4 regions of the Janthinobacterium sp. GW822-FHT07A03 genome follow, and region 4 is predicted to be linked to each of the others. Evidence: predicted binding sites of a transcription regulator. Region 4 holds the regulator's gene; each other region holds the start of a gene.

Region 1 (5,625 bases), on a different contig from region 4:
CCGGCAGCGCTCGGCGCCTATCTGGCCGCCCAGGATGATGCTGACGTTGAAATCGATGCCGCAGTCGGCCAGGGCCTTCGCTTCGCGCAGGTGCACGGTGCGCACGGCTTCGCCCACGATGCGCGCCGCATCGTACATGCTGGCCACGTTCCAGATGCTGCGTCCGTCCGCATCGACGTGTTCGGAGACGATCTGGCGGATCGCTTGCGAGATCGATAAGTTTCCGGCCGTCATCAGGACCAGCATGCGGTCGCCCGGGTTCTCGAATACGCTCATCTTGCGGAAGGTGCCCACCTGGTCCACGCCGGCGTTGGTGCGGGAGTCGGACAGGAAGACCAGGCCTTCGTTCAGGCGCATGCCTATGCAATAAGTCATTGTCGTAAATCAAATCAAAAGGGGGAGCATTCTACACCAGCCGGGGCCAGGCTATCCGCCGCAAGCCCCGGCCAGCCTCATTCCTGCCCATTTACACGGGCACGATCTGCACGTCCACGTGCAGGGTTTCCGTGCCACCGCCCTGGCGCACGCCCCGCACGGGCGCGGCCGAATCGTAGTCGCGTCCGATGGCCAGGCGGCAATACGCATCCGTCATCAGCCGCGCATGCGTGACGTCGATGCTGACCCAGCCCGCGAAATCCGTGTCTTCCGTCCAGGCGTCGACCCAGGCATGGCTGGCCGCGTGGCCCGTCGTGCCCGGATCGATATAGCCGGACACATAGCGGGCCGGGATGCCCCAGGCATGGCAGCAGGCGAGGAACAGGTGCGCATGGTCCTGGCACACGCCGCGCCCCAGGGCCAGCGCGTCGCCGGCCGTGGTGGTGACCATGGTGGCGCCGCTTTCATACGCCACCTGGCCGACGATGTGCTCGGCCAGGCGCAGCAGATGGCCCGTGCCGGCCGTCACGCGGCGGTCCGGCAGGCTGGCGGCCGTCAGTTCCACGATGGCGGGATTGGCCTGCGTCAGCGGCGTCGGCATGGTAAACAACAGCGGCGACAGGGTGTCGACCAGGTTCAGCCGTCCCTTGTGCGGGTAGATGGTTTCCACCACGCCATGCGCGACCAGGCTCAGCGACTGATGGCTGCCGTTAATCGTCAGCATGTGCGACAGATTGCCGTAGGCATCCGTATAGGCGTGGCACTGGCCCGGCGTGCTGATTTGCCAGGACAGGGCCCGCTGCTGCGGCTCGATACGCGGCGTCAGGTGCAGCTGCTGGATGGTGTAGGCCAGCGGCGCACTGTAGGCGTAGTGGGTTTCGTGGCGGATGGTGAGCTGCATCAGGCCGCCAAGGGAACGAGGAAGTCGCGGCTGACCCGGTTGCCCAGCTCATAGATGTTTTCCAGAAACTCCGTCAGGGTCACGTGCAGGCCCGCCTTCATGATGTCGTCAATATGGCCGAATTTCAGTTCCGCATGCAATTTGCCCGCAAAACGCTCCGTATCGGCCGACACGTCGTTGCGGATATGCTTCAGATTTTCCACCACGTCATCCATGCAGGCCAAAAGCGACCTGGGCATGTCGCCGCGCAGCATCAGCAATTCCGCCACCCTGGCCGGGGTGATGACGTCGCGGTACACCTTGCGGTAGATTTCGAAGCCGGAAACGGAGCGCAGCAGGGCCGCCCAGTAGTAAAAGTCGCGCTGTGTGATGTCTTTCGACGTGTCGCGCGCGCCGTGGAACTTCACGTCGAGGATGCGCGCCGTGTTGTCGGCCCGCTCCAGGAAGGTGCCCAGGCGGATGAAGTGGATGGCTTCGTCCTTGAGCATGGTGCCTAAAGTGACGCCGCGCGACAGGTGCGAGCGGTATTTCACCCATTCGAAGAAGGCGCTGGGGTCCGTTTCCAGCAGATTGCTTTTCAGGCGCTTCTGCATGTCGAGCCAGGTGGCGTTCTGGATTTCCCACACTTCCGTCGTCAAGGTCCCCCGCACGGCGCGGGCGTTTTCGCGCGCGCCCGTCAGGCAGGCGAGGATGGACGAGGGGTTGTTCGGGTCGCGCACCATGAAGTCGAGCACGTCGCGCGTATGGAAGCGGCCATATTTGTGGTCGTACGCGCTTTGCAGCTCGGAAATACCCAGGGTGGCGCGCCAGCCTTGTTCCGCGTCCTGCTCGGACTGGGGCAGCATGGACGTCTGCATGTTGACGTCGAGCATGCGCGCCGTGTTTTCCGCCCGCTCCGTGTAGCGGGCCATCCAGAACAAATGATCGGCAGTGCGGCTCAGCATGTTTTTTCTCCTGCAAAGGCGGATGTGGCTTCCAGTACCCAGGTATCCTTGGTGCCGCCCCCTTGCGATGAATTGACCACCAGCGAGCCTTCGCCCAGCGCGACGCGGGTCAGGCCGCCCGGCACCATGGAAATCGTCTTGCCGGACAGCACGAACGGACGCAGGTCGATGTGACGGGGCGCGATGCCGGCCTCGACATACGTGGGGCAGGCGGACAGGGCCAGGGTCGGCTGGGCGATGTAGCCGCCCGGATTGGCCAGCAGGCGCTGGCGGAAATCCTCGATCTGCGCCAGGCTAGACGCCGGCCCCACCAGCATGCCGTAGCCGCCCGCGCCATGCACTTCCTTGACCACCAGTTTCGGCAAGTTCGCCAGCACGTAGGACAGGTCGGCCGCCTTGCGGCACTGGTACGTGGGCACGTTGTTGAGGATCGGCTCCTGCGACAGGTAGAATTTGATCATGTCGGGCACGAACGGGTAGATCGACTTGTCGTCGGCCACGCCCGTGCCGATGGCGTTCGCCAGGGTGACCCGTCCCGCGCGATACACGGACAGCAGGCCCGGCACCCCCAGCGAGGAATCCGAGCGGAAGGCCAGCGGGTCGAGGAAATCGTCGTCGACCCTGCGGTAGATGACGTCGACTCTCTTCGGTCCCCGCGTGGTGCGCATGTAAACAGAGTTGTCGTTGACAAACAGATCCTTGCCTTCCACCAGTTCCACGCCCATCTGCTGGGCCAGGAATGCGTGCTCGAAGTAGGCGGAGTTGTACATGCCGGGCGTCATGACGACGACAGTGGGGTCATCGATGCCCATGGGCGCGACGGAACGCAGGTTGTCGAGCAGCATGTCCGGGTAATGGTCGACGGGGGCGATGCGGTTGCGCGCGAACAGTTCCGGAAACAGCCGCATCATCATCTTGCGGTCCTCCAGCATGTAGGACACGCCGGATGGCACCCTTAAATTGTCTTCCAGTACATAGAATTCGCCCTGGCCCGCGCGCACGATGTCGACGCCGGCGATGTGCGCATAGATGTCGGAGGCGACGGCAATGCCCTGCATTTCCGGGCGGTACTGGGCATTCTTGTAGATTTGCTCGGCGGGAATGATGCCCGCCTTGATGATGTTTTGCTCATGATAAATATCATGGATAAACATGTTCAAGGCTTGCACGCGCTGCACCAGGCCCGTCTGCATCTGCGCCCATTCGGCGGCGGGGATGATGCGGGGGATGGTGTCGAACGGAATCAGGCGTTCCGTGCCGGCATCATCGCCGTAGACGGCAAACGTGATGCCGACGCGGCGGAAGGTCAGGTCGGCTTCGGCCCGCTTGCGGGCGATGGTCTCGGGCGATTGCTGTTCCAGCCAGTTGTTGAATTCACGATAGTGTTCACGTACCTTGCTGTCCGTACCCACTTCATCTGCAGTCATTTCATTGAAAAAATTTGCCATGTTGTGATTTCCCTTGAGCCGTGTCTGACTATAGCTCAGCAGGAAGCGTGCCAATGCCGCACACCCGAAAGTATGTAAAAAATGACCACTTTTGTGGCGAAAAACCGTCATTCGCACCGCTTTGGTGCGCTAGCTGTCACTCTTGGGGAAGTCTGCGGGCGGGACGAAGGGACGGCAATCGACGGGCACGTCGAAGATGAAGCTGGTGCCCGTTTCGGCCGCGCTGTCGACGGCGATGCTGCCGCCATGGCTTTCGGCCACGCTCTGCACGAAGGGCAGGCCGATGCCCCAGCCTGGCGCGGGGCAGTTGTTCTCGCGGCGCAGGTAGTCGAAGATGCGTTCCGCCTGTTCCGGCGCGATGGGTCGTCCGCTATTGTGGACGGTGAGGATCAGGCGTTCGTGCACCGCTTCCACGTGCACGCTGATGGGCGCGTCGTCGCCGTACTTGATGGCATTGCCGAGCAGGTTTTCCAGCGCGCGGCGCAGCGAATTCTCGCACCACCAGCCGACGACGGATTGCCCGCTGACCTGGCATTTGTCGGGCCGCTGCAGGTTGACCTGGCTGGCCACGGCGTGCACCAGCGGCAGTACGTCGAACTGGCTCAGTACCAGCGGCAACTGCTGCCCCTGATGATAGCTGAGGCCATCGAGCAATTCCTCGATCATGCTGTCGAGCCGCTTGCTGTGCTCGGCAATCTTGCGCGCCAGCAATACCACCCGTTCCGGGTCCGCCGGCCTGAGCAGCAGCTGGGCGCTGGTGCTGATGACGGCCAGGGGATTGCGCATATCGTGCGACAGGCCGGCCGCCATGCGGCGCCGGAAGCTTTCGTGCATGCTGGTAAATTCGCGTATCGATTCGCGGATGCCCGAGTCGATCGATTCGTTGATCACTTGCCAGTCCTTGCTGCGCAGGGTGATGCCGGACTCATGCGCGACTTCGGCAAAGCAGTCGCGGAAGATCTGGTATTCCTGGATCACCTGTTCCGGCCCGTAATTGGTCATGCGCGCCCGTTCATTGCCATGTACGGCGGGCACGTTGCTGTTGCTGGTGGCATTCTCGCGCGGGTGGCCCGGGGTAAGGGCCTCGGCCAGGTTGTCGAAAAAGGCCGGCAAGGTATTGATGAGTATGGGCGTGAGCAACTGGTCGGCGCCGCGCACGCTGGTGCGCACGCGCTGTTCCCAGGCGCTGAGGACGGCGTCGCGCATGGCGAAGATGCGCTGCGCGCGCTGCAGTGGATGGCGCGCGCCCGCCTGGCGATCCGCCTGATGATCCGTGGCAATATTCACCTGAACTCCCTGACAGGAATGACTATGCTCATAATAGTATGCGCCGAATCCGCCGTCAGGGAAACGCTTTATTGTCCAGTATCGGCTTGCCGCAAGGCCGCATACAGGCGGGAAAGCGAGGCTGACCACTCGGCCAGGGAAAAGTTCTGCGGGTCGTCATGACCGTTCGCAAAGCCCGTATCGAGCACGGCGTGGAAGGCGGGAATCAGCCACGTGCCCTTGCGCACGCTGGCGGCGATGTACAGCAGGGCCAGGCGCTCGTATTGCGCGGGCGTAAAGCCGGGATCGGGCGCCAGGCCGTCGTTGCCCTTGCCGCCGCCGGGCACGGAGCGGCGCGGCTGCACCAGTTCCACGTGCAGGAACAGCCCGGTCAGCGACGGCTTGTCCTTTTCCAGCTTGCTGGCATAGCCGGCCGTGCCAAAGTCGCGCACGGCCAGGGAATCGCCGAGACGGTTCACGTAGACGTGGCCCTTCGGACCGGCGCCCAGCGCGGGGTTACGTATAGTGAAATCGTTGAAATCCCAGCTGGCGTCGTTGATGTGGCCGGGAATAGTTTCTAACAAGAAATTCGGGTAGCTGGTGTCGTGGATGACGAAATAGCGGGCCATGGGCGCGGCCAGCCGGCCCACGGCGCGCGACAGCGGGGCATCGACGGCACCGCCCGCGTCCG
Region 2 (5,625 bases), 240 kb from region 4:
CGCCAGCGAGGCGGTGGCCGATACCGGCTGGGTGGAGCGCGTGGTGCGCGTGGCGCAGCCGTTCAGCAAGCTGTCGCTGCCGGAAGAGGGCTGGGAGCGCTCGCCGCTGCGCACGCGCTTCATGAACGCGGGCTGGCGCCAGGCGAGCGCGCCGGCCCTGTATTTTGCCGCGAAAACCGTGCTGGCCCTGCTGTTTCCCACCGTGCTGGGCTTGTATGCGGCCAGCGCCATGGCGGCACAGCTGCGCAGCGTGCTGTTGCTGCTGCTGTGCGTCAGCGCCACCGTCGGCTATTACCTGCCCAACCTGGTGCTAGCCAGCACGGCCAAGCGGCGCCAGCGCGACATCTTTGAAAACATCCCCGACGCGCTCGACTTGCTGACCGTGTGCGTGGAAGCGGGCCTGAGCCTGGAGCGCGCGCTGGTGAAGGTATCGGGCGAAATCCATATCAAGAGCGTGGTGCTGGCGCAGGAATTGCAACTGGTGCTGATGGAAATGCGCGCCGGCTTTTCCAAGGAAAAGGCGCTGCGCAACCTGGCCCTGCGCAGCGGCGTGGAAGACGTCGACACCCTCGTCGCCATGCTGATCCAGTCGGAACGCTTCGGCACCAGCATGGGCGATTCGCTGCGCGTGCATTCGGAAAACCTGCGCGGCAAGCGCAGCCTGCTGGCCGAGGAGGCGGCAGCGAAGATTGCCCTGAAACTGCTGTTCCCGCTGATCTTTTGCGTCTTTCCCACCCTGATGCTGGTGCTCATGGGGCCGGCCGTGATCGAAGTCTATCGCGTGCTCGTGCCGGCCATGGCCAGCCGCTGAAAGGAGTCACCATGCGCTTGACGCTTTCCCGCCTGGCCGCCGCCTGCGCCTGCCTGGGCCTGGCCGCCTGTACCACGCAGCTGGCCCATGCACCGGTGCCGCAGTGGCCTGACGCCGATGCCGCCTATGTGGCGGGACGCCAGCATTTCGAGCGGGGCGACCTGCCTGCGTCGCAAGCGGCCTATGAGCAAGCCCTGCGCCATGCGCCGCGCCACGTGAACGCGCGCAACGGCCTGGCCGTGCTGCATGCGCAGCGCGGCGAGCACGCTGCCGCCATCGCCCAGTGGCAGGCGCTGACGCAGGAGGCGGGCATGGCGCGGCCGCAGCAGGCCTATCTGTTCAGCAATCTCGGCCATGCCTATTATTTAAGCGGCCGCGATGCGCAAGCGTTGACTGTGCTGGAACAGGCGTGCCTGCTCGATCCGCTCCATGCGCTGGCCTGGCAGCACCTGGCGCAAGTGCTGGAACGGCTGGGACAGCACGAGCGCGCGGCTGTCATGCGGCACCAGGCGGCCAGCTTGCTGCAACACGATATGCAGCGCGACATGGCCGTCTTGCGTGGCGAGGCGGCGCCGCAGCCTGCGCCCGCGTCCGCGCCGGTGCCGGATGCGCTCGCCATGGCGCGCGTGGAGATCACGCAGAGCGATGGCATGGCCCAGCTGCGGCGCGTGCCGGCGGTGGTGCGCAGCCAGCCCGTTAGCGCGTCGCTGCCTGCGGCGCCTGTGCCTGTATCTGCCGCGCCGCATCCGCGCCTGGAAATTGTGAACGGCAACGGCGTGCCTGGCCTGGCCGCCGCGCTGGCGCGCAGCCTGGCCGGCACGCCCGTGCAGGTGGTACGCCTGGCCAATGCAGGCAGCTTCCAGGTGGCGCGCACGCGCGTCGAATACCGGCCCGCGCAGGAACAGGCGGCGCGCCAGCTGGCCCGCCAGCTGGGAACGCAGGTGCAGACCCAGGTGCAGATCCAGGCCGCCGACTGCCCTGCCAGCGAGCTGCGCCTGGTACTGGGGCGCGACCTGAGCGACCCGGCCATGCTGCACCGCTATTATCTGCAGCAACTGCAGCTGGCCCGCCGGGCGCTGGCACGGCTTGGTTAGTACACCGCGGCCGGCATAAAAAAACACGCGGCGCCTTGGCGGGCGCCGCGTGTTTTTGAGTTTGCCGGTGTTTATTTCGGCTGGCGGCGGCGCGTAAAGGCGAGGCCGGCCAGTCCCGTGCCCAGCAGGAACAGGGTGCCCGGTTCCGGTACGACCAGGGGATCGATGACGACGATATCGGTGCGCGTGGACTTGGAAAAATTCAAGGTATAGCTGCCGGCGGGCAGGGCGAAATTCGACGTCAGGGAAAACATCGCAAAGCCATTCGTGAACGTGCGTCCGGTGGCGGGATCGTTGGTGCCGGCCGTCATGTTCAGGCTGAACGGGTCCAGGCTGCCGACCGTATGGTTGCCGTTGACGTCGCTGCCATTGCTGGCATTGCCATCGGGTGCAAACTGGAAGATCACGCCATCGGCATTCGCATTCGACAGGCAGCCGACGGGGCTGGCGGTATTGCATGAGATATTGAAAATATCCATGATCGACACGTTCGACTTGTCGCCCATGGTCGTCACGCTGGTGCGCAGGTCGCGCCGTCCCATGAAGCTGAAGGTGATGAAGCCGGCGCTCGACAGGGTCAGGTTGACGGAGCCGGTGAGCGTGTCGCCAGCCGTGGCCGTGGCGGCGCCCACCGTGTTGCGCTGTGCTTCCGCCACGGCGCTCACGGTGGAGCCGGTGCCGTTGAGCATGTTGCCGAAGGCGTGCGCATCGCCGCGCGCGAATTCCAGGGGGGCACTGGGGCTCGGTGCGTAGTGGTTTTGCGGCAAGCCGCTGCAGCCGCCGCCCGAACACACTTGCAGCACGTCGGCATTGGCGGCCGGGCCCGTATTGACGGCGCGCGGATTGACGGCCACGCCCCCTTCGAAGAAGGCGCTGTCGCTGGCATTGCGGTTGGCGCCCGCCAGCGACAGCGCGCCGGCGCTGGTGGTGATGCGGAAATTGTTCAATTCGTTGACGGCCAGGCCGTACGCGCCGGCCTGCGCCTGGCCGCTGGCCAGCAGGCTCGCCGCCGCCAGTGCGCCCAGCCAGCCCAGGGTCCTGTTTCGTGTGTGATCGACGTTCATCGCAGCCTCTTATCGTAGTCAGTCTCGGAAAATCCGGGGGGGGGACAAAGAATCCAGAATGGCTTGCCTGGATTCATCTCGTAGACAGTGATAAGCAGCTTGCGTGCCACACAAAAAAAGCATATTGAATCAAACACTTGCGCAAAGCGGCTGAGCTGGAGAGGGCAAAGTGTAAGAAAGGCCGACGCCGCCTGGCGGGCCGCGCCGGCCAGCCTCAGGTACCGCGGTGATAGCCCAGGTGGCCGCCCGAATTGCGCGCGCAGCCGCAACCGATGCGCGCCACTTCCTCGCCTTCCGTCAATTTCCAGTTGGTAATCGTCGTGTGCTGCCAGTCGATGTCGCTTTTCTTGACAGGTTTCACCGTCAGCGTGCGGTGTTCGACATCCGTATACTCCATCAGCTCTTCGTCGTCGGCGATGTCGAAATGGCGGTGGATCAGGGAAATGCCGAAACGGTCGAGCGCGCCATAGCGCTGCAGCACGTCGCGCAGTTCGCGAAAGCAGGCCAGGTCGTCGGGCAGCAGCGGATCGACGGCGGAAATATCGGCGACGGGCTGCCATTGCATGGCGTGGATGTTCAGGCTGTGCATGATGTTCTCCTGTGCCCCTGGTATCAAGCCCAGGCTGCCGGAGGGGCGCCGGCACACCTGGCGAAGTGCCCATCGTGGCCGCAACGCCGCTGCGGCGCTTGCGCCATATCAAAGGTGCGGCACATCGCCTCTGGCCCCATCATTGCCCGGTAGAATAGGCGATGGCAAACAAAACCCCCACCTTCCCCGGCGCACGCACGGGCCGCGGCCAGGTCCTGGCCGTGCTGCTGTCGAACCGCGACCAGTCCGGCGCCGAACCGCTGCAAGGCCGCGTCTCGCTGGCCGCCATCGTGAAAGCGCTGAAACGCAAATACCATTGGCCCATCGAGACGCACAGCTTTCCCGCCAACACGCAGGACGGCCGCGCCAGCTGGGCAACGGTATATAGCTTGCCGGAAAAGGTGATCGAGGCCGCGCTGGAGGCCGGCGGCCGGGAGTGGCTGGAGAGCCGGGGAACGGTCGGGCGGCGGTGACTGCGCCGCAGTACGCTATTCGAGCCGGAAGCCGACCTTCAGCGTGACCTGGAAGTGCGCCACCTTGCCATCGACGATATGGCCGCGCGATTCCGTCACTTCATACCAGTCCATGTGCTTGACCGTCAGCGCCGCCTTGGCAATGGCATCGCGTATCGCCTGATCGCTGCTTTCGGTCGATGTGCCGACCAGTTCGATCAGCTTGTAAGTGTGTGCGGACATGATATTTCCCCAGGTAGGCAAGCCAGACATCGGGAGCCTGCTTTGCGCAAGCACGTGCTCATCTTGCGCCTAAACGTGCTGATAGTCATTGCGCGGTGCAGCAATGCGTACGCATCGAGTGACATAGCTTTCGATCAACGCAGCGGCTTCGGTTGATTATGAGTTATTGCATGGACGGCAACGCGTTTTAATGGTTGTCACCAGTCTCCCGCAAGAGTACGAATAGAAAACTGAATTCTGGTGCGATAACCGGTTTCGAAGCGGGCAACGGATGACACTTAATCTTCAGTTGTGTAAATTTAACTTGCATAAAAACATGTACTTGCGAGTTCAGCTTACATAAACGGGACACTCAAGGGGCACTGAGTGAGCCGCCAGTTGATCGGTAAGCAGCCAGCCACTCCACCTGGCAAAGATGCTCAGGCTACGGTAGCATGTGCAAATGGCAGCAGGGAGTCGAGCTGACGGTTTGGGCAGGTGGGCAGTTTTTCAAGCGTTTAGTTCAGCCAGCGCAGCGGAGCAAGGCCGTTGAGCTTGGCGGTCGCTAGGCAGCGAATAGATCGCGGTAGCATATTTTTTGCCGCTGACGGCGACGGATTTCGTTGCATCCTTTTTTCATTGTCGACACATGAACCCGGTGACAGTGGATGACTGTTAAATTAGGGTATGCACAGCTGGCTGGAGCGGGGTACACTTTGCGTGCCCTGCTTTGCACAGCATCTCCAAATGTGCAACCGCCGCCTGAAGCTCGGCATCATCAATCTTCAAGACCTTTAGCATTTTCCCCAGGTTATAACCAGAAGCAAATGCGGTTACCAGTGCTGCCCCGCCTGTCCAACGCTTGCGAAAGGATGGTAATGAGCTGTACGAAAGACCCGCTGCAGCAGCAATTCGATAGGCCGCTGCGGCTGACTTTTGGTTGTCGAGCAATGCGACCATCGCTGACATAATTCCTTTCGCCTCTGCAGCCGCGCCGAGTTTGGTGGCGAATTCAGAACATTCTCGATTCTTAGCATTAATTTGTGCCACTTCTGACTTGGCTACAAGATTGAATGCTTTACCAAATTGTTGGAGATCATAGGTAGGGCTACACACCGTACACCGCACATACATCTCGTACCACTCGGGAACCGATACGCTGTAACCGTGATCGGGCGAGCAGTGTTCTATTTCCAGTATGCCCTCACCGCATGGGCAAGGACCAGTAAACTCTGCCATTCGTTCTGTTCCCATTTTCAAACTCCATTGCTATAGGTTGGGCTGGTTTAGTTTGAAACGACTCTAGCACATCAGCAACAATACTTGGTGTCATCGACGGTTCGATTTAGGAGGCTGGCTCATGGTATTTGAAAATCGCTCCTGGCTGGCTAAA
Region 3 (5,625 bases), on a different contig from region 4:
ATCAGCCGCAGCATGCAGCGTTCGAGCAGCATCAAGCACCTCGGCAGCGCGCCTAACTGAGGACACCTGTCAAAACCTACTGCGCGTCGCGATTTGCGGCCTGCGATGCTCACTGTGCATTCGCACAGCTCCGCTTCTCAGCCACAACTCACATCCGCTCGCTACGGTTTTTGCCAGGTGTCGTGATGATTAAAAAAACAAAGCCCGGAACGATCCGGGCTTTTTGCGTTTCAGACAGCCAACATCAGCGTGCCGGCTTCACCGGTTCGCGGTCGATCAGGACCGTGTTGACGCTGTCCGTCAGCCAGATCTGGCCATCCTGGATCGTGCATTGCAGCTGCATGGTGCGTTGCGCCAGCTTGCTCATGTCTTGCGCCGCCTCGGATGGCAGGTTGATCACGGTCAAGTTCTTCGCCCGTTCCAATTTATTGGCGATCTGCTTCCACCAGATGTGGCTGGTTGCGCCATAGCTGTAGACGATGACCTGCTCCGAACGGCCGCAGGCCTTCAGGATGCGTTTTTCGTCCGGCTGGCCCACTTCGATCCACAGCTGGATGGCGCCCGTCAAGTCCTTCTGCCACAGGTCGGGCTCTTCCGTATCGAACAGGCCCTTGGTGAAGGTCAGCGCCTCGTCGGCGTGGATGGCGAACGCCAGCAGGCGCACCATCATGCGCTCGTCCGTCTCGGACGGGTGGCGCGCCAGGGTCAGCGCGTGATCCTGGTAGTAATTGCGGTCCATGTCGGCGATCTGCAGATCGGCTTTGAAAATTGTTGCTTTGAGGGCCATCGTGTTTCTGTCTCGGTAAAGTGAATAGTGAAGTCGGTATCAGCGGAAAACCACCGTCTTGTCGCCATTTTTCAGGATGCGGTGCTCGACGAACCATTTCACGGCGCGCGCCAGCACCACGCACTCGACGTCGCGGCCGATGGCCGTCAGGGTTTCCGCATCCATCGCATGGTCGACGCGCTCGACGTCCTGCTCGATGATCGGGCCTTCGTCCAGGTCGCCCGTGACGAAATGCGCCGTCGCGCCGATCAGCTTGACGCCGCGGTGATGCGCCTGCGCATACGGCTTGGCGCCCTTGAAGCTGGGCAGGAAGGAATGGTGGATATTGATGGCGCGGCCGTCGAGCGCCTGGCACAGGCCGGGCGACAGGATCTGCATGTAGCGCGCCAGCACCACCAGGTCGATCTTGTGCGTGTCCATCAGCTCGATGATCTTCGCTTCCTGCGCCAGCTTGGCCGCTTCCGGCGCGCCGGTGGCCAGCGGCAGGTGGTGGAAGGGAATATTGTAGCTGGCCGCCAGCTGGTAGAACTCCATGTGGTTCGACACGATGGCGGGGATTTCCACGTTCAGCAAGCCGCTCTTGTAGCGGAACAGCAAATCGTTGAGGCAATGGCCGATCTTCGACACCATCAGCATGACGCGCGGCTTGACGCGCGCATCGTGCAATTGGCCATGGAACTGGCCATTGAGCTGCATGACTTGCGACAAGTCGGCAAAGTCGCTGCGCAACTGGGCGTCGCTGACGGCGCCGTCTTCCAGCGCGAAATGCACGCGCATGAAGAACAGCTGGGATTCCTGGTCGCCGAACTGGGCGGAATCGAGGATGTTGCAGCCGTGTTCGGCCAGGAAGCCGGAGACGCGGTGCACGATGCCGCGCTGGTCCAGGCAGGACAGGGTCAGGATGTATTCGGGATGCGTCATGGTCGCGGAATAAGGCAAAAATTTAGGGCTATGCTCGGCTCAGCCACGCGCGCCGGCCATCGGCTGCGCTGCCGCGAGCCGGCTATTGTCGCACGGCCGGGCCTGTAAACCTGCATTTTCCGCACAAGCAACATGGCTGCCGGTGGCGCCAAGCTGATTGACGTTCGTTTGATCTGGCGCAAAGTCATCGCGTTTTTCCGCCTGCAGGGCCCCATTCTCGCGCCAAACCGGTACCTGGCGTGGAACCTGGCACGCCATCCGGCGTCTATCCCTTTGCTTGTTTCACCATACGCCGCATCCGGTGCACCGGATGTTTTCTGGATCAGTTTTTCATTGAGGTAGAACATGTTCACAAACAGTATTTTCCCCAGTCTCAGCCCCGCCCTGAAGTCCCATCTCGAGGCCCAGTGCAATTTCGCCACGGAACTATCGCGCAAGATGTTCGATACGGCGCAGCAATTGAGCGAGCTGCATCTGCGGCTGGCGCAAGACTTGCTGCAGGAGTGGAGCAACGCCAGCCAGCAACTGCTGGGGGCACGCGACACGGGCGAGTTCATGTCGCTGGCCGCTGGCCAGTTGCAGCCAAGCAGCAACAAGCTGCACCAATACCAGCAGCAGCTCGGCAATCTCGTCGCCAGCGCCAATGTCGAGATGAACCGCACGGCAGAGAACCACCTGCCCGAAACGAGCCGCACGGCCGTGGCCTTCGCTGACGAAGTGGTGCGCAAGACGGCCGAGGAAACGGAAAAAGCCACGCAGCGCCAGCGTGAAATGATCGAAAAAATGCACGCCACGGGCCACCGCGACGGCGCTGGCCGCAGCCACGATACCAACAGGCAATCCGACCAGGCGCATTGAGCGCCTGCATGGACCACTTGACCCCCACTCGACAGCAAGGAGAGCGACATGGCTAGCAATCAAGGTAATGAACAGGGCAAAGGCGCTGGCAGCAGCCAGAAAGCCAGCGAATCGGGCAGCGCCAAAGGCACGAGCAAGCGCGGTTTCGCCGCCATGAATGAGCAGCAGCAACGCGAAATTGCCAGCAAGGGCGGCCAGGCAGCCCATCAAAAGGGCACGGCGCATGAATTCGACTCGGAAGAAGCACGCCGGGCCGGGCAGAAAGGCGGTGAAGCCGTCAGCCGCAATCGCGAACACATGGCGGAAATCGGCAGGAAAGGCGGCGAAAGCCGGCAATCGGCCCAGCGCGCCAATGAAAGCCGCAGCAGCACGGCGGCGCGCAGCGGCGGCAGCGAGCAGGGCCGCACCGGCCGGCAGGGCGGCAAGGACGAGGACGACAAGGGCTGACCGGGCAGGCGCGGCTTGACGCAGCAAGGCACGGGGCTTGGCCGCCCCGTGCAAGGGCTGGCGCAGCGCGTGGCGCGGCGGTATGGTACATTCTCGCCTTACCGACACCTCCGCGCCACGCCCCGCCCTTCCCCGCATGCAGCCATCCCTGAAATACCTGAGCGCCTATTCCGAACAAACGCAAGCGCAAGTGCAGCAACTGATCGCGCAAGACAAGCTGGGCGAAGTGTTGTTAAAACGCTATCCGAACGCGCACGACGTGCGCAACGACAAATCGCTGTACCAGTATGTGCAGGACTTGAAGAATGAATTCCTGCGCAATGCCGAGCCCATCAACAAAGTGGCGTTCGACAGCAAGATCCACGTGATCCAGCATGCGCTGGGCTTGCATACCTCGATCTCGCGCGTGCAGGGCGGCAAGCTCAAGGCCAAGCATGAAATCCGCGTGGCCACCATGTTCAAGGAAGTGCCGCTGGAATTCCTGCGCATGATCGCCGTGCACGAACTGGCACACGTCAAGGAAAAGCAGCACGACAAGGCTTTCTACAAGCTGTGCACGTATATGGAACCGCAATACCACCAGTACGAATTCGACGTGCGCCTGTACCTGACCCAGCTCGACCTGTCTGGCCAGCGCCTGTGGTCATGAAGTCCTGTTCATGACGTCCACGTAAAAATGCCGCCCGGTATCCGCTGGGCGGCATTTTTACTGATGCGCCGGCATGGCCGGCGCCATGATCAGGCTCAGGCGGCGTTCTTGCGGCGCAGCATGAAGCCCAGCAGGCCCAGTCCGCCCAGCAGCATGCCGTAGGTGGCCGGTTCCGGCACGGCGCTCACGCTGGCGGCGATATTGTCGACCTGGAAGGTATGCAAGGCGCCCTCTTTCCACGAGGCCGACAGCAGGTTATCGAAACCCGTGAACGTGTAATTGCTGAAGTTATGGCTGCCATTGAGGCTGAAGGTCTGGGTCACCGTGCCGCCGCCCACCTGATGGCCGACGAAGGTCACGTCAAAGGAACCCGGCAAGCTCACGAAGTCGGCCAGGCTGATCGAGCTCAGCGAGAAAGCGGCGCCATCGGCACGGCTCAGGGTGGTCGTCGACAGGGGCGTCGCACCGAGACCGGCCGAACCCGCATAGGCGAAGTTGCTCTGATGTGCCGAGCTCAACAGGCCCAGAAAGCTGCTGTCGAAATTGTAGCCGCCTTCGGAATAGGAGTTGAAGACGGAACCGAAGTAGCCCGGTTGTTCCAGGGCATCGAAGCCGATGGTGGTGGTTTGTGCCTGGGCGCTGGCGGAGGCCGCGAGAATGGCGGCGACAGCGGTCGCTCGCAAGAGGGTCATAGGTTTCAAAATAGCATCCTTTCGAGATGATGAAGTAGCGTGGCTGTGGCAACTTGAAACGGATCGGCACCTTTTTTTGGGAGTCTGTACAACGCTCGTCGGTGTCCGATATTCCTAACTTTTGAACCATGCCAGTAGACCACACCAATGCCTAAAAAGCATCTTCATTTTCAAAAAAACATGCTACAGAAGCAATATTCTAGCCATATTTTTATTAATTAAGTCACCAAGCCCGATCAATTTTCCCGTGCGGAAATAAAAAAGCCATGCAGCGCACAGTGCATGGCTCTCTTCAAGCGACAGGAAAAGTGTTGACTGGCGGCACCCGCACGGCCAGGCAAAGATGGAGCTACGGCGCACACTCCTTCAGGCGCTGCACCAGCGCGGCAGGATCGGCGTCGGCATTCAGGAACGCCGCGTGCTGCGGGCGGATGAAGCCCTGCTCCTTGCCGTTTTGCACAAAAGCGATCAAGCCATCATAGAAACGGTCGACATTGAGCAAGCCGATGGGCTTGGCATGCAAGCCCAGCTGGGCCCACGTGAGCATCTCGAACAGCTCTTCCAGCGTGCCATAGCCGCCGGGCATGGCGATGAAGGCGTCGGACAGGCTGGCCATCATCGCCTTGCGCTCATGCATATCCTTCACGATGAACTGGCGCGTCAAGCCCATGTGCCCCACTTCGCGCTCCACCAGCTGGGTGGGAATCACGCCCGTCACCTCTCCGCCCAGGCGCAGCACTTCATCGGCGATCACGCCCATCAGGCCCACCTTGCCGCCGCCATACACGAGAGAAATATTTTCCGCCACCAGCACGCGCGCCAGTTCGCGCGCCGCCACGGCATAGTCCGGCGAGACGCCCGCGTTGGCGCCGCAGTACACACATAAAGCCTTGATCACGGTATTCCTATCCTTTCAATTCATCGATCGCCGCCTCGACCTCGAGGCGTTCCTTGGCGTCCAATGCCACGCACTCGGCCGCCTTTTCATACAATGCCAGCGCTTCCGCCAGCTTTTTCTTTCCGTCGAGCATGTTCAACGCGCGCGCATATTCGCTGTGCGCCAGCGCCGAATGGGGCGTCAGGGCCAGCGCCGTCTTGAAGTGCTGGTAGCCGTCTTCCTTGTTGGCGCCGTAGGTCAGGCCGCCGATCATGGCGCCGACCTTGTCGATAATTTCCGTATGATAAATCCCAAACGCGATATGCGCTTCCGCATGCATGGGCGCGATCGTCATCGTGCGGTCCAGGCTATTGCGCACGCGCGCCCCCATGCC
Region 4 (5,625 bases):
CTCGGAACTGAGCGCCAACAAACTGCGCGCCTGGATCAAGGATATCGTCGCCTCCGAACGCGCGCCGCTGACCCTGTTCTTCGAATCGTTCGCCTTCAAGCTGGGCGTGCCGCTCGATGCCGATTTCGTCTTCGACGTGCGGGCCTTGCCGAATCCCTATTACGACCTGGCGCTGCGCCCGCTCGACGGCCGCGACGCGCCCGTGATCGCCTTCCTCGACGCGCAGCCGAGCGCGCTGGAACTGCTGGCCGACATCCGCGCCTTCATCGAGAAATGGCTGCCGTCATTCAAGTCCGACAACCGCAGCTACCTGACGGTGGCTCTGGGCTGCACGGGCGGCCAGCACCGCTCCGTGTACATGGCGGAGCGGCTGGCGCAATACTTCGGCCCCAACGAGCGGGTCGTGCTGCGCCACCGCGAGCGTTCTTAATCAGTCGAGGTGGCGCAGCGGATGCGCTTGCGCCGGCCAGACGGGGGCAAAGAAGCGCGCCACCATGCCGGCATCGACCTCGTCCAGGCTTGATGGGTTCCAGCGCGGCGCATTGTCCTTGTCGACCACCAGCGCGCGCACGCCTTCGAGCACTTCGCCATGTTCGAAATTGTGGCGCACCACGCTGCGTTCCATGCGCAGGCAGTCGGCCACGCCCAGGTGGGCGCCGCGCTGCAGCAATTCCAGGGTCACGCACATCATCAAGGGCGAGCGCAGGCGCATGGCTGCCAGCGCCTTGCCCGCAAACGCACTGCCGTCCTGCGCCAGCGAGGCCATGATGGCCGCCACCGAACCCGCGCTGAAATGGCGGTCCAGCGCCGCGCGTGCCGTGGCCAGGGGGGAAGCGCCCGCCTCGGACTGGAACGGCGCCGCCAGCGCCTTGATGGCGACCGGCAAGGCCTCGCCCGGCGTGGACTCGAACAGGGCCAGCAGCGCCCCCATCTGCGCCTCGGGCAGGTACACATCGGCCAGGCCCGTGTACAGGGCGTCGGCCGCGTTGATCGTCAAGCCCGTCAAGCCCAGGTACAGGCCCAGCTGGCCGGCCAGGCGGGACAAAAAGTAACTGCCGCCCACGTCGGGGAACAGGCCGATATTGACTTCCGGCATGGCCATGCGCGTGCGGCCCGTGACGATGCGCAGGCGGTTGCCGGGCCCCGCTTGTGCCACGCCCATGCCGCCGCCCATCACCACCCCATCCATGACGGCGATATACGGTTTCGGATAGAAGTGAATTACATGATTTAAAGCATATTCTTCCGTAAAGAAATCTTCCAGCTGGGCGCTGCCGCCTTGCGGCGTAGCCAGGCCCGCATCATAAAAGAAACGGATGTCGCCGCCCGCGCACAGGGCTTTTTCGCTGCTGGAGCGGATCACCACGGCGTCCACCTGCGGGTCGTCGCGCCAGGCCAGCAAGGCCGCGCTCAGGGCCCGCACCATCTCCAGCGACAGGGAATTCAAGGCTTTCGGACGGTCGAGCACGATGTGCCCCGTGCGGTGGCGGATGGAGGTCTGGACGAAGTCGCTCATGGCAGGCAGGAAAGAAGTGAAAGTGCCAACATTCTAGCCCCTGCGCGAGGAAGATTGCGTTCAAAAGGTCCAGGCGCAAAAAAGGGCGCAAGATGTGCGCCCTTAGTTGATCACAACCGGTTGAAAGTCGCAGGCCGCTTAGGCGGCGGCGAATTCTTCTTCCGAGTTGTCTGGCAGATGCTTGATCGCCTCTTTACCGTGCCCTTGCACTTTGGTTTTGTATTTCATCACTTGCCTATCGAGCTTGTCGATCAGGGCATCGATCGCGGCATACAGGTCTTGCGCCAGGCTTTCCACATAGACGGTTTTGCCACTCAGACGCAGGTTGACTTCGGCCTTTTGACGTTTTTCTTTCTCTTTGAGGTTATCCACGGTCAGAATCACGGCGATATCGATGACTTGATCGAAATGACGTTTCACGCGCTCCAGCTTCGTTTGTACGTATTCACGGATGGCTGGTGTCACTTCGAGATGATGTCCGCTGATGGTGAGATTCATACACACTCCTAAAGATGATCGGGTTCGTGCGGTCCATCCTATCCGGCCCGCAGAGGAACCGAAAAAAACTTACAAACACTTACGCAGGCTCACTGGCGGAATTTTCAATGCTTCCCGGTATTTGGCAACAGTACGTCGCGCAATCACCATGCCTTGTTCCCCCAGCATGTCCGCAATCTTACTGTCGGATAAAGGATTTTTAGGGTCTTCTGCTCCTGTCAGTTGCACGATCAATGCCCGTATCGCCGTCGATGACGCTTCGCCCCCCGCTTCGGTGGCGACGTGGCTACCAAAGAAATATTTCAACTCGAACATGCCGTGCGGGGTCAGCATGTACTTTTGAGTTGTTACCCGCGAGATAGTACTCTCGTGTAAACCCAGTGTATCAGCTATTTCACGGAGCACAAGGGGGCGCATGGCAACGGCGCCATGCGAGAAAAAGTTCTTTTGTCTTTCTACTATCGCCTGCGCCACGCGCAGGATCGTGTCGAAGCGCTGGCGCATATTCTTGATCAGCCACTTGGCTTCCTGCAACTGTGCGCCCATGGCGCCCTCGCCCTTGCCCTGCTTGAGCAGGTTGGCGTACATGGCGTTGACGCGCAGGCGCGGCATGACGTCGTTGTTCAGGGTGACTTGCCAGCCATTGCGCGCGCGCTTGACGACGACGTCAGGCACCACGTAATCGGACACGTCCGAGGCGAACACGGCGCCCGGGTGCGGGTTGCACTGGCGAATCACCGTCTGCGCCTCGCGCAAGTCTTCATCGTCGCAATCGAGGGCTTTCTTCAGCTTGTTGAAATCGCGCTGGGCAAACCAGGCCAGGTGCTTTTCCACGATGACGAGGGCCATGCGCCGCGTCACCATGGCGACGTGCGGCAGGCGCTTGATCTGCAGCGCCAGGCATTCGGATGCATTGCGCGCACCCACGCCGGGCGGATCGAAACTTTGCAGCAGCGACAAGGCCGTGCGCATCTCGTCGGCGTCGATTTCCAGCTCTTCCGGCAGGCGCGCCAGGATGTCGTCGAGCGACTCCTCCAGGTAGCCATTGTCGTCGAGCGCGTCGATGATCAGCTCGACCAGCGCGCGGTCGCGCAACTCGAGCACCGTCACGCGCATCTGCTCCATCAGGTGCTCGCGCAGGGTGCAGTGATGGGCTTCCAGTTGCGGACGGGAATCTTCGTCGTCGGGCGCCTTGCCCCGGCTCGCCTCGCTCCAGTCGCTGTCGCCGCCATCCGCGGCGGCCGGGCCGTCGCCCGCCTCGCCGTCAAACGTTTCCGCTTCGGCCGGCGTTGCGGGCGCCTCCTGGCCTGGCGGCTGAGGCGGCGCTTCGGCCGGCGCGGCCGTGGAACTCAGGGCGCCGTCGGACAGCAGGCGCAGCGAACGGTCGAGCGGATCGTCGAGGCGCTCGAGCAAGGGATTGTCCGTCAGCAACTGCTCTAGTTCCTGGTGCAATTCCAGGGTAGACAATTGCAACAGGCGTATCGATTGCTGCAACTGCGGCGTCAGTGCCAGATGCTGCGAAGTGCGCAGCTGCAATGATTGTTTCATTGGCTCACATGCGGAAGTGTTCGCCCAGATAGACCCGGCGTACCGACTCGTTCGCGATGATGTCGTCGGGGCGTCCCGACGCCAGCACCGAGCCCTGGTTGATGATGTAGGCACGGTCGCAGATACCCAGCGTCTCGCGTACATTATGATCGGTGATCAGCACGCCGATATTGCGCTCCTTCAAGAAACGCACGATGCGCTGGATTTCGATCACGGCGATCGGATCGACGCCGGCGAACGGCTCGTCGAGCAGCACGAAACGGGGATCGGTGGCCAGCGCACGGGCGATTTCCACGCGGCGGCGCTCGCCGCCCGACAGGGACAAGGCCTGGTTTTCGCGCAGCTTTTCAATCTGCAGGTCGGCCAGCAGTTTATCCAGCCGTTCCTCGATCTCGGCCTTCTTCAGGGGACGGCCTTCGACGGTCTGGATTTCCAGCACGGCGCGGATATTGTCTTCCACCGTCAGCTTGCGGAAGACGGACGCTTCCTGCGGCAGATAGGACAGGCCCATCTGCGCGCGGCGGTGGATGGGCAGGCTGGAAATATCCACGCCGCTGATATCGATGCTGCCGCCGTCCGACGGCACCAGCCCCACGATCATGTAGAACGAGGTGGTCTTGCCGGCGCCGTTCGGGCCCAGCAGTCCCACCACTTCGCCGCATTCGACTTGCAGCGAGACATCATGCACGACTTGCCGCTTGCCATAGGTTTTTTGCAGCCCGCGAACGATCAGGGTGCTGCCGCAACGAGTATTGTCCATTATTTCGTTCCTGGCGCAGGCGTGGCCGGCGCTTTCTCCGCCGCCGGCGCCTTGGTCTTCGGCTGGATCACCATGCGCACGCTGCCGCCATCGGGGGTGCTGGTGCCGCTGTTGGAATTCTCCATCGCAAACACTTCCTTGCGGCTGTCATACGAGATGAAGGCGCCATTGGCCACATCGGTCACTTTCGTGCCTTCCAGGCGCGTCAGCTTGGCCCTGGAAAACAGTTTCACCACTTCCGTCTTGTTGTCGTATTCCACGCGCTCCGCTTCGCCTTCGACCCACAGGTCGCCCGCGCCATCGCGCTTCTGGCGGAAGGTGGCCAGCTTGCCGGGATCGGCCCAGAAGGTGATGAACTGGTAGCCTTGCGGGTCTTCCGTGATCAGGGCCCGGCCCGCCTTCATGGTCAGGGTACCCTTGACCAGCACGACGTCGCCCGTCAGGGTGCGAATCTGCTTGACGTCGTCGACGTGGCCGCTGCGTGCCGTGATGACGGCTTCCTTCTCGGAATCGGCCTTCTCGGCATGCGCCACGCCCATGATGGCCAGAGAAAATACGCTCAACAGCAAGATGTTCTTCATAGTATGGTTTCCTTGTTTCATTCTGTCATTTTGCCGCCGCGGCCGGGCGCGGTTTCGGCGGGAGGACCATGCGCAGCGCATTCTGCACTTCCACCACGCCGGTGGCGTTATTCGCCTTCATGCCGATGCCATTGATGCGCGAGGCGCCCGTCAGGATATCGACAGGCACGTCCGTTTCCATTCTTTCCTCGTCCGGGAACACCGTCAGCGCTTCCGTCTTCACGGTCAGGTTCTGCGCCTTCGGGCTGGCCACACGGTCGATGACGACCTTGCGGTGCAGCTGCAGCCGGGTATTGTCCTGGTCGATATGCGCCAGTTCCGCATTCATGTTCAGCGGCGGCATGCCCGGCGTGAGCTTGCGCACGAAAGGCTGGTCGATATCGGACGAATCGTCGTGCGGATAATGCGTGAGCTTGGTGCCCGACACGATATAGCTGGGTTTGCCCGTCAAGTCCATGCGCACCAGGCTGAAATTGGTGATGAAATAGTCGGGTTCATCCAGATGCTTGCTGGCGGTAATGTCCTGGCCATTCTTGTTCATCACTTCGAGCAGCCAGAAGCTGCCCAGCGCGACGACGACCGCCCCCAGCACGGTAAAAATCATGCGCCAGCGATGGGCGCCTCCTGGCTTACGCATAGGGCTTCACTCTTTCAAAGGTCACTGGCGGCAAGGCGCGCCTCACTCCAGGAACGGCGCCATCACGCGCGCATAGTTGTCCTGG

The links. Region 4 encodes sigma-54, which starts transcription at its own class of promoters, with help from an activator protein. Its sites were predicted from a motif close to TGGCANGNAANCTGCTTT; they were not measured.
Region 1: the regulator sigma-54 is predicted to act here: its motif matches at 3,704-3,721, upstream of AC1RJW_RS27770 (circularly permuted type 2 ATP-grasp protein).
Region 2: the regulator sigma-54 is predicted to act here: its motif matches at 3,061-3,078, upstream of AC1RJW_RS07605 (EDSAP-1 family PEP-CTERM protein).
Region 3: the regulator sigma-54 is predicted to act here: its motif matches at 4,543-4,560, upstream of AC1RJW_RS20505 (PEP-CTERM sorting domain-containing protein).

What each region holds. Positions count from the first base shown of each region.
Region 1 covers NZ_JBXAKW010000014.1:39,629-45,253, reverse strand. The annotation lists gene AC1RJW_RS27785 (proteasome-type protease) at 1-375, opposite strand, end outside; gene AC1RJW_RS27780 (transglutaminase family protein) at 467-1,276, opposite strand; gene AC1RJW_RS27775 (alpha-E domain-containing protein) at 1,276-2,220, opposite strand; gene AC1RJW_RS27770 (circularly permuted type 2 ATP-grasp protein) at 2,214-3,668, opposite strand; gene AC1RJW_RS27765 (sensor histidine kinase) at 3,798-4,955, opposite strand; gene AC1RJW_RS27760 (hypothetical protein) at 5,024-5,625, opposite strand, start outside.
Region 2 covers NZ_JBXAKW010000002.1:343,555-349,179, forward strand. The annotation lists gene AC1RJW_RS07595 (type II secretion system F family protein) at 1-811, shown strand, start outside; gene AC1RJW_RS07600 (LytR C-terminal domain-containing protein) at 823-1,905, shown strand; gene AC1RJW_RS07605 (EDSAP-1 family PEP-CTERM protein) at 1,977-2,969, opposite strand; gene AC1RJW_RS07610 (hypothetical protein) at 3,184-3,558, opposite strand; gene AC1RJW_RS07615 (hypothetical protein) at 3,720-4,031, shown strand; gene AC1RJW_RS07620 (dodecin) at 4,047-4,253, opposite strand; gene AC1RJW_RS07625 (hypothetical protein) at 4,908-5,486, opposite strand.
Region 3 covers NZ_JBXAKW010000007.1:163,738-169,362, forward strand. The annotation lists gene AC1RJW_RS20475 (head GIN domain-containing protein) at 1-60, shown strand, start outside; gene AC1RJW_RS20480 (YaeQ family protein) at 245-787, opposite strand; gene purU (formyltetrahydrofolate deformylase) at 827-1,708, opposite strand; gene AC1RJW_RS20490 (phasin family protein) at 2,054-2,566, shown strand; gene AC1RJW_RS20495 (KGG domain-containing protein) at 2,615-3,013, shown strand; gene AC1RJW_RS20500 (YgjP-like metallopeptidase domain-containing protein) at 3,150-3,662, shown strand; gene AC1RJW_RS20505 (PEP-CTERM sorting domain-containing protein) at 3,758-4,354, opposite strand; gene AC1RJW_RS20510 (LOG family protein) at 4,704-5,249, opposite strand; gene AC1RJW_RS20515 (hypothetical protein) at 5,260-5,625, opposite strand, start outside.
Region 4 covers NZ_JBXAKW010000002.1:579,593-585,217, reverse strand. The annotation lists gene rapZ (RNase adapter RapZ) at 1-430, shown strand, start outside; gene AC1RJW_RS08710 (enoyl-CoA hydratase/isomerase family protein) at 431-1,516, opposite strand; gene hpf (ribosome hibernation-promoting factor, HPF/YfiA family) at 1,655-2,014, opposite strand; gene AC1RJW_RS08700 (RNA polymerase factor sigma-54) at 2,084-3,562, opposite strand; gene lptB (LPS export ABC transporter ATP-binding protein) at 3,567-4,322, opposite strand; gene lptA (lipopolysaccharide transport periplasmic protein LptA) at 4,322-4,903, opposite strand; gene lptC (LPS export ABC transporter periplasmic protein LptC) at 4,929-5,540, opposite strand; gene AC1RJW_RS08680 (KdsC family phosphatase) at 5,583-5,625, opposite strand, start outside.